One region of the Marinococcus sp. LNHM5E3-2.1 genome, then DNA from elsewhere that is predicted to be linked to it. Evidence: riboswitches for the same ligand, from Rfam matches in the RefSeq annotation. Region 1 holds a riboswitch; the other holds the start of a gene.
The links. A riboswitch is a leader RNA that binds a small molecule or an ion and turns the genes downstream of it on or off. The one in region 1 is predicted to bind thiamine pyrophosphate.
Positions count from the first base shown of each region.

Region 2: another riboswitch for thiamine pyrophosphate. It lies ahead of tenA (thiaminase II); the one in region 1 lies ahead of ACTRXH_RS11185 (thiamine phosphate synthase).

Region 1 is NZ_JBQLIB010000009.1:46,247-50,713, reverse strand. It holds gene ACTRXH_RS11200 (thiazole synthase) at 1-491, opposite strand, end outside; gene thiS (sulfur carrier protein ThiS) at 496-696, opposite strand; gene thiO (glycine oxidase ThiO) at 680-1,801, opposite strand; gene ACTRXH_RS11185 (thiamine phosphate synthase) at 1,791-2,402, opposite strand; TPP riboswitch at 2,444-2,546, opposite strand; TPP riboswitch at 2,603-2,702, opposite strand; gene ACTRXH_RS11180 (AEC family transporter) at 2,755-3,654, opposite strand; gene ACTRXH_RS11175 (potassium/proton antiporter) at 3,712-4,467, opposite strand, start outside.
Region 2 is NZ_JBQLIB010000001.1:145,835-150,301, forward strand. It holds gene ACTRXH_RS00770 (DUF2254 domain-containing protein) at 1-1,032, shown strand, start outside; gene ACTRXH_RS00775 (NADPH-dependent FMN reductase) at 1,097-1,657, shown strand; TPP riboswitch at 1,792-1,895, shown strand; gene tenA (thiaminase II) at 2,033-2,728, shown strand; gene ACTRXH_RS00785 (ECF transporter S component) at 2,728-3,321, shown strand; gene ACTRXH_RS00790 (ABC transporter ATP-binding protein) at 3,318-4,467, shown strand, end outside.

The DNA.
Region 1 (4,467 bases):
TTAATGATTCCAAGCCCCGTGCCTATAGGAGAGGCTCCCGGCATCACTGCATGAACCCCAAGCTCCTGAAGCTTCCTGGCGAGCACAACGTCATCGGACGTATAGGCGAGGACAGTAAACCCTTCGTTCAGCAGCTGTTCTGAGGCCCGGAGCGTTTCCACCGGATCCGGCAGAAGCGTTTTATCGCAGCCGATCACTTCTACTTTAATCATGTCACACATATTGGCCGCCTCTGCCAGCTTCGCGGTGCGTACAGCTTCTTCAGCTGTTTTGGCCCCGGCTGTATTTGGCAGCAGCCGGTACTTTGAGACATCCATCTGTTCAAATGGATCAGGCTGGCTGCTGTCAAACAGGTTCATTCTGCGAACGGCGAAGGTCAGTACCTCTGTTTCCGATGCTTCTACAGCCTGCAGCTGGGTCCGGGCGTCTTTATATTTCCCGGTGCCGAGAAATAAATTCGATTCAAACATCATATTGCCGATACTAAGCATTTGTTCATCCGCCTCCTACAAAATGAATAATTTCGATTCTATCCCCGTCCATTAAACCTTCCTGCTGGTGAAATTCTTCAATTACAATAGTGCCGTTGCGCTCCACCACTGTTTTTTTGTGGGCGATCTGAAGCTCTTCAAGTAAATCGGCTACCGTGGTGCTGTTCTCAATATTCTGTAATTGACCATTAAGCGTGATCTGCATGAATAATTCCTCCCTTTCGTATTTGAGGGTCTACGGCAAACAGGTGCTTCCAGTCCTCGCGAACGCTTTCCCCCTCGATCCGGTCAGCCATCCAGCTTCCGCTCAGTGCTGAAAGCAAAATACCGTTTCTGTAATGGCCGGTCATTACCCACAAACCCCGTTCGGTCTGTCCCATATATGGCAGCCCGTCCCCTGTCTGCGGCCGGACACCGCTCCAAAGCCTGTCAATATTCGCATGCTTCAGCCCCGGCACTAAATGCACAGCTGCTTTCATCAGCTCCTGTATCGAAGCTACAGTGACCCCTGTACTCGAGTCGCCGGGTTTTTCTGAAGCGCCTATAAAGATTTCCCCGTCCTTTTTCGGAACAATATACACCTGCGGAGTGTGGAGGGTGTGTCTCAAATTCTCCCGGGGCATGCGTACGGACAAACACTCCCCTTTCACCGGATAGAGGGTAAACTCCTTCTCATCCAACAGCTCCGCCCCGGCGCTTCCCCCGGTAAAAACAACTTCTTCCGCTTCAACAACTCCTTCACTTGTTTTCGCACCGTAAACGCGGCCATCAGCTTCCAAAAGACGATCAACTGAAGTATTTTCCCGTACAATTGTCCCGCAGGCCTTTGCTGCTTTGGCAAGAGCCATTGTCCATTCATAGGCACGAAGCTGGCCGTCTTTTGGAATGGACCAGGCGCCCCGGATATTTTCGGAAAGCGCCGGTTCCCTGCGCAGTGCTTCATATGGCGAAAGCCACTCCGCGCCGTAGTCGCGCGTGGTGCGTTGATAACTTTCTTCTTCCGCTGTCTCCCATACAGGCTTCAGCATTCCGTTGTTCACGTAGGAAACGTCCATTCCGCTAAGCGCTTCCACTTCAGGGACCAGTTCTTTAAACAGCTCCCGGCTTTCCAGGGCGAATTCCTGAAAAAGGCCAGACCCTTCCCATTCGGACTGGGCTCCGAGCATACCGGCAGCCGCTTTTGATGCTCCGGAAGCGATGGTTTCTTTTTCGATGACCATCACACGACGCCCCCGTTTGCTTAACTGATATGCAAGCGAGCATCCCTGTACCCCTGCGCCCACAATAAGAACTTCTGTATCAGCCTTCATTGTCATCACTCCTTAACCGGATTCTGAGCTCTTCGGCTGCTTTTCCGGGTTCTGCCGCATCATAAAAATATGCAATGGCTGCCACCCCGGACGCTCCGCAGTTTATACCTTCTACTGCCTTGTCAGCATCAATTCCTCCGATGGCAATCACGGGGAGGCGGACGCTTTCCGCCACAGCTTTCAACGCCCGAACTCCGCGCGGGGGGCTCCCAGGTTTACTGCCTGAGGCAAATACATGACCAAAATACAGCCATGATGCTCCCTCCTGTTCACTTCTTTTCGCTGCCTCTACAGAGTGTATCGACTGCCCCCAGCTTACAGATGCCGGATAGATTGTACGACGCTCCGGCAGGTGGGTACCGGCCAGCCCGTATGCAGCAGCAAGCTCCGGTTCATCATTTATGATCAGCTGCGCGGGGGCAGTTCCTTCTTTTAATGCCAGCTCGACGGCCCTTTCCTTTTCACGCTTTGTCCATTCAGGTGCCCGTATATGCACATAATCGACGATTCCTGTGAGCTCCCTCGTTTTCCCCCACCACGCTGCCACCGTTATATCCGGCGGCGATACCGCGTGTATGCTCGGCTTCGGTTTGTCATTCATAAAAAACCTCCTTCCAGAAGGAAGGAGGCTGCCCGTTAAAAGGTTCAACATGGCTGCTTCCCTCCGCTGGCTCTCCAGATCAGGTTCAAAGGGTTCCGGATGTTTCTCCGGTCTCAGCCTCAGCAGGCACCCCCAGCAAATATAATATTTTCCACAAAAAACCCCGCTTTCATTTAGAAAGCGGGGGAGATAGTCGTATTGGCATCTCTTCCCCACTTCCCTCCGCTGGTATAATCCAGATCAGGTTCAAAGGGATCAGCTTTACGCTGTCTCAGCCAACAGGCACCCCTAGTGGTTGGTATTATTTATATCATAACGCGGTACTCTTCTTCCGTCAATTCGATGCGGAATTTTATGCCTGGAAAATCGACAGCACCACCCACAGGGAAGGAACGCTTAAAATAGTCGTCACCAGTGTAATACTCGAAACAAGCTGGGGGTTGGAATCAAATTGTACAGAAATCATTGCCATGGTTGCTGCACTCGGCATCGCTGTTGAAACAACCAGCACGGTCGTTAACGTGTCGCTGGTCTGCAGCAGCAGGGCAATTACGTAAGCGAGAGCCGGCGCGAATACAAGCCGTAAAAACGTACCTGCACTAACAAGCTTCCAATCCATGCTTTTGACGGATATGCGTGCAAGCTGCATCCCCAGGATAATCATAACCACCGGTATTGCAGCGCTCGCGAGCATATCGAGGGCTTCATAATAGGTCGCTCCGACCGGTATCCCGGTCAGCTGGAAGACAATACCGGCGAGCAGTGCATAAAATACCGGCATCCGCAGTACCGTCCGGAACGCGTCAGCCGCATCCATATTGGCACTGTTTGCGATATAGACGCCTACAGTATTCATCAGCATCGTCTGAATGACCATAAAAACGATAGAGTAGGCAAAGGCTGTATCACCAAACGCAAAAGCAATTAACGGAGCACCGTAATTGCCCGCATTCATAAACACGGTAGAGAGCATCATGCCGGTTTCGTTAGCTTTCGGCCATTTACGCACGTAGGACACTAATTTGATCAGCCCGGTCATAACCGCTAAAAATACCAGGGAAAACAGAGCCATCGACAGCATATCGCTGTTCAGCTCTCTTTCATAGAATGTCCGGAAAACAAGCGCAGGCGTCAATACATAAAGAGCGACAGCCGACACCGGCCGAATATCCACTGCCTGTCTTTTCTGCAGCAAATAGCCAATCGTAAATATTAAAATGATTGGGATCAATACATTGATCAGCACACCCATGCGGAGCCCTTCCTTCTTTCCTCAAATTTAATGCCTCTTAACGCTGGCCGCTTTTTCTCAGTAATCGTGCCGCAGCATCTGCTTTAAAATACGTTTTTCTTTACGTGATACAAGAATATACAAATAATCACCGGCCTGGATTATTGTCTCACCAACCGGAGTGACCAGTTCATCGTCCCGGACAATCGCGCTGATCAGCGCAGATGCGGGAAATTCAATGCTTTGGAGCGTCTGCCCGACAATCGGCGTCGCTTCATTCGTTTGAAATTCCATAATTTCTGCGTTCGCTTTTCCGAGTGATACGAGCTCCAGGGAATGAGTTGGCGCTTCGCGGAGCGGACCGGATAGGTGAAGCCATTTCGCTAATGGAGCGATGGTCGCCCCCTGGATCAGTGCAGACGTCAGCACAATAAAGAAGACGACATTAAAAATCTGGCTGCCCGACTCCACACCAGCAACAATCGGGTATGTAGCCAAAATAATCGGCACCGCCCCGCGCAGACCTGCCCAGGATAAAAATATATTCTGCTTTGGTTTATAGCCGAAAAAGGAAGTTGACAAAAACGTGGCAAGGGGCCGTGCCACAAACATTAAAACTGCCGACAAAGCGAGCCCCATGGTGATGTTTGACCAGGTCAAAATGTCTCTCGGGAAAGCAAGCAATCCCAGGATGATAAACATGCTTATTTGGGACATCCACGCCATGCCCTCGTTGAACCGGTAAATCGGCTGGCGGTAAATCAAATCGGAGTTACCTATTAAAAGCGCTGCTACATATACTGCCAAAAACCCGCTTGCGCTCATGCTTGAGGT
Region 2 (4,467 bases), on a different contig from region 1:
ACCCCAAGGGCTCTGCAGGATTTCATGAAAAGCCCGACGACGCAGCATACACTTGGGGTATTTACGTTTGGGGTATTATTTACTCTGGTAAATATGCTGCTTTTTTCGAGCGAAGGCAGTAGCCAAATTTTGATGCCAATGCTGACAGTTCTTGTGGCGCTTGGCTGTCTGGCTTTTTTTATTATCTTTATTTATCACTCCACCCAGTGGCTGCAGGTGAATCATTTGATCAGCCATATAAGATCTGATGCCTCCAGGGTGATCCGGGATGCCTACACTTATTCGGGGGTGCACAGCTTCAGCGAATGGAGCGATGATTTTCGAAATGACGAAGAAGCAATCGTTTATGCCGAACGGTCGGGGTATACCAATATGGTGAAAATGCCTGAACTGATTGAATGGACCAGGCAGCAGGGAGCCGTGGTCGAATGCCTGTTCCAGGTAGGAGACTACGTTCATCAGGGAGAGCCTTTATTTCGCTATTGGTCAAAGCATAGTTTATCCCCGAAAATATTGAGAAGTTTTTTATTAGTAGGAGAAGAGAGAAGCAATGTTCAGGACATCGAATTCTCCATGCAGAAAATTGTAGAAATAGCGCTGCGGGCCATTTCGCCTGCAATCAATGATCCACACACAGCAGCGAACTGCATCAACCGTATTGGGGCACTGCTTTCCGAACTCAGCCATGAACACAAAAATGACCAATACTTCGCTGACAATCAGAATGAGCTGCGGTTATTCATGCCTGTAAAACCCTTTAGGGAGTATTTATATAAAAGCTTTTATCAGGTGAGATTGTACGGTTACGAAGATATTTCGGTAATGGGAGCCTGCATGGAAGCACTGACGATGCTCGTGAAAACAGGAGATCCGTCTGTGTTAAAGGAAGTGGATTCATTTTCCCGTTACATGGAGCAGGCGGTCGCTCCGGAACAGCTTGCGGACTGGGACAGGGAATACTGGGAGGAGCGTGTGCAGAAAAAGAACACAGCTCTGCATCAGGCACTTACAAAAAGTAAGCAGATAACTTGAAACAGCCAGTAACGTGCGTGTATGATATATAAATGAAGTTCAACACGAAAGGATGAAAGTTCAAATGAAAGTAGCAGCTATCGTAGGAAGTATTCGCCAGGAATCATTTAACGGAAAGTTAGTGGAGTACATGCAGGATCGTTACAGTGACATCATGGATATTGATATTTTAGATATCCGCGATCTTCCGCACTATGATCAGGATGAGGAAAGCAACGCTCCGGACTATGTGCAGGAATACAAGCGTTCTGTACGTGAAGCGGACGCCGTGCTTATCGCCACTCCGGAATATAACGGTTCGATTTCCGGCGTGCTTAAAAATGCTCTTGACTGGAACTCCCGGGTCGATTACGACTTTGCCGGCAAACCAACCATGCTTGTAGGAGCTTCTCTTGGAGGCCTGGGCACAGTGAAAGCGCAGATGCATCTTCGCCAGATTCTGAGCGCTCCCGGTATGAGTGCAAAAGTACTGCCTGGAAATGAAGTACTGATCGGAGCCGTCCATGAAAAAATGAATGAAAACGGAGATTTAACAGATCAGGGCACGATTGATTTTCTTGATAATGTCGTAGCCGAATTCGAACGTTTTTATCAGGAAACGCGGGCTGTGGCGAACCGCGCGTAATATGCAGAAAAACCCTGCTGGCATAGGCCTGCAGGGTTTTTGAATGCAGATTTTTGCTCAGAGGGAGAAGGCGGATTATAAAAATCACCTTTGACTTCCTGACATAATATGATAAAGTGTAGACAACTTAATAGGGAATCCACTAGGGGTGCCGAAAGCGGCTGAGATAAGGACTAACCTTAATCCCTTTGAACCTGATCTGGTTAAGGCCAGCGTAGGAAAGTGGAGACGGCAGAATACGTCTATTTCAAAAGCACAAGCTTTGCCATAGAGGACGTTTATTCTAAGCCACTCCACCAATGGAGTGGCTTTTTTTGCCCCATTGGTCCTGACTGCCCGTAGTGGTTCCCTCCTAATTTAAAGGAGGAAGTTACAATGAAATTTTCAGAGCTTTTATGGCAGGACACAGAGCACATTTTTGAAGCCTGCTGGAGAAATCCGTTTGTACAGGGTATCGGGAAAGGGGAGCTCCCAAAAGCATCTCTTATCCATTACGTGAAGCAGGATTTTGAATACTTAAACGCCATGATCAAGGCAAAAGCAATTGGGGTAACAAAGTGTACGTCAAGAGAAGACATGGTTATGTTTAAAGATACCATTGATTTTGTTTTAAACAGCGAAACGCACCCGCATCATAATTTGTGTGAGCAGGCGGGCGTGGGCTATGAGGAATTGCAGGGCTATGCGCTTGCTCCGGTATCTCAGCATTACGTGCTTCACATGCTGCACCATGCCGAAAAAGGAACACTTGGTGATGTAATTGCGGTAACGCTTGCCTGCCCGTGGGTGTATTTGTATGTGGGTGAAAGGCTGATGGAGGAAGTGCAGCCGGACGAAACCCATCCGTTCAATGACTGGATTCGTTTTTACGGGGACCGTGAGGAAAGGGAAATGTATAAATATATTGACCGCCTTGATGAACTGGCAGAAACAGCCACAGAAGAAGAAAAACAGCGCTGGCGGACGTTGTTTATGGAAGGGTGCCAGCTTGAGTATATGTTTTTTGAGGACGCTTATTATGCAAAAGACTGGCCCTTTGCCAGAACGTTAACAGACGGGGAAAAAGTCTAATGATAAACAAACGCTTAAACCTCCGGGATATTGTCGTCATCTCGTTTATTTCAGCAGTTCTCGGCGTCCTTTATCTTCTTTGGGTGCTGCTGGGACAAATGGTTACCGGCATCTTCGGCCCAGTTGGAGGAGGCCTGATGGCGGGCTTCTGGATCCTTGCGCCTGTGATTTGTGCCTATATCGTTCAAAAACCGGGAGCGGCGCTGCTTGCAGAGCTTATTGCGGCTGGCACTGAAGTTATGGCGGGGTCTGTCAGTGCAGGAGCAGTGCTCGTGCTCGGCTTCACCCAGGGGCTCGCTGCAGAATTGATTTTCGCTCTGTTTTTCTACCGGGTGTTCCGTCTGCCAGTATTAATGCTTGCCGGGTCGGCCGGAACGTTTGCTGCATTTTTAACCCAGTATGCCCTTTATGGATTCAGCCAGTACGCAGGTTCTGTTGTTGTATTTATGCTGGTAACAATGCTTATAAGCGGCGCTCTTTTAGCCGGATGGGCAGGGAAAAGCTTTGCGGATGCGCTGGTAAAGACTGGAGTGCTTGACCGCTTTGCCCTTGGCCGTCAATACCGTCTCGGCCAGCAGAGGGATGCTGTATGATTTACGCAGACAAATTGACCATTGCGTACCCTTTTGCTAAGCCTTCGATAGAAGGTTTTTCAGCAGAAATATGTACTGGGGAAAACGTGCTGCTGCTCGGTCCGAGCGGTTCAGGCAAAAGTACGCTTGCTCTCGCTATCCAGGGAATTCTTCCGCGTTCTGTGGAGGCGCAGGTTTCGGGCGGTCTGAGCGTGTTTGGGGAAAATCCGGCGGTGAAAAGTATTACGGAGGCCGCCAGGCAGGCGGCGCTTTTGTTCCAGGATCCGGATACCCAGTTCTGCATGCCGACCGTGCGGGAAGAGCTTGTATTCACGCTTGAAAATCTGCGGGTGCCTGCAGGTGATATCGAGGCCCGCATACACGAAGCCTTACAATTTACAGATATGCTTCACTGCATTGATGCCCGTATCGACACACTGTCCGGCGGGATGAAGCAAAAAATAGCTGTTTCCTGTTTAGCTGCTGTGAATCCGCGGATATGGATTCTGGATGAACCGCTCTCCCAGCTCGATCCGGTAAGCCGGCAAGCAGTGGCTTCGCTTCTTGGCCGCATTGCAGCAGATAGTGATAAAACACTGGTTTTGATTGAGCATCAATTAAATGAAGTAATGGAGTGGGTAGACCGGGTGATCGTATTGAACCACGATGGCCAGGTGTCTGCGGATGGAAGCCCGGCACGTATATTCAATTCTCATGCAGCTGTACTCGAAGCAGAAGGAGTATGGCTGCCGGCTCCTGCAGAAGCCGGAAAGAAATTACTGAAAAAGTCAGAGGATCCCAAATCCGCTCTTCCCATTACTTTATTGGAATGGGAGAGGTTTGCAGCGGATTATTCCGCTGCAGCAGTTCTTGCATCTCTGCCGCAGCCGAAAAAGGTAAGTGATCCTTCACTTGAACCACCTGTTCTGGAGGTGAAGCAGGCGGCCTTTGCCTATGGCGAGCAAACGGTTTTCGAAAACGTATCTTTTTCCCTGTACCCCGGGGAAATGACTGCTCTAGTCGGTGCAAACGGAGCAGGAAAGAGCACGCTCGCACGTGTCCTCACTGGATGGGAATCTCTTAAAAGCGGCTCTATATATGTTAACGGAGAAGATATTGCCAGTCTGAAGCCGTACGAAATTGCTAAAACCTTCGGAATTGTTTTTC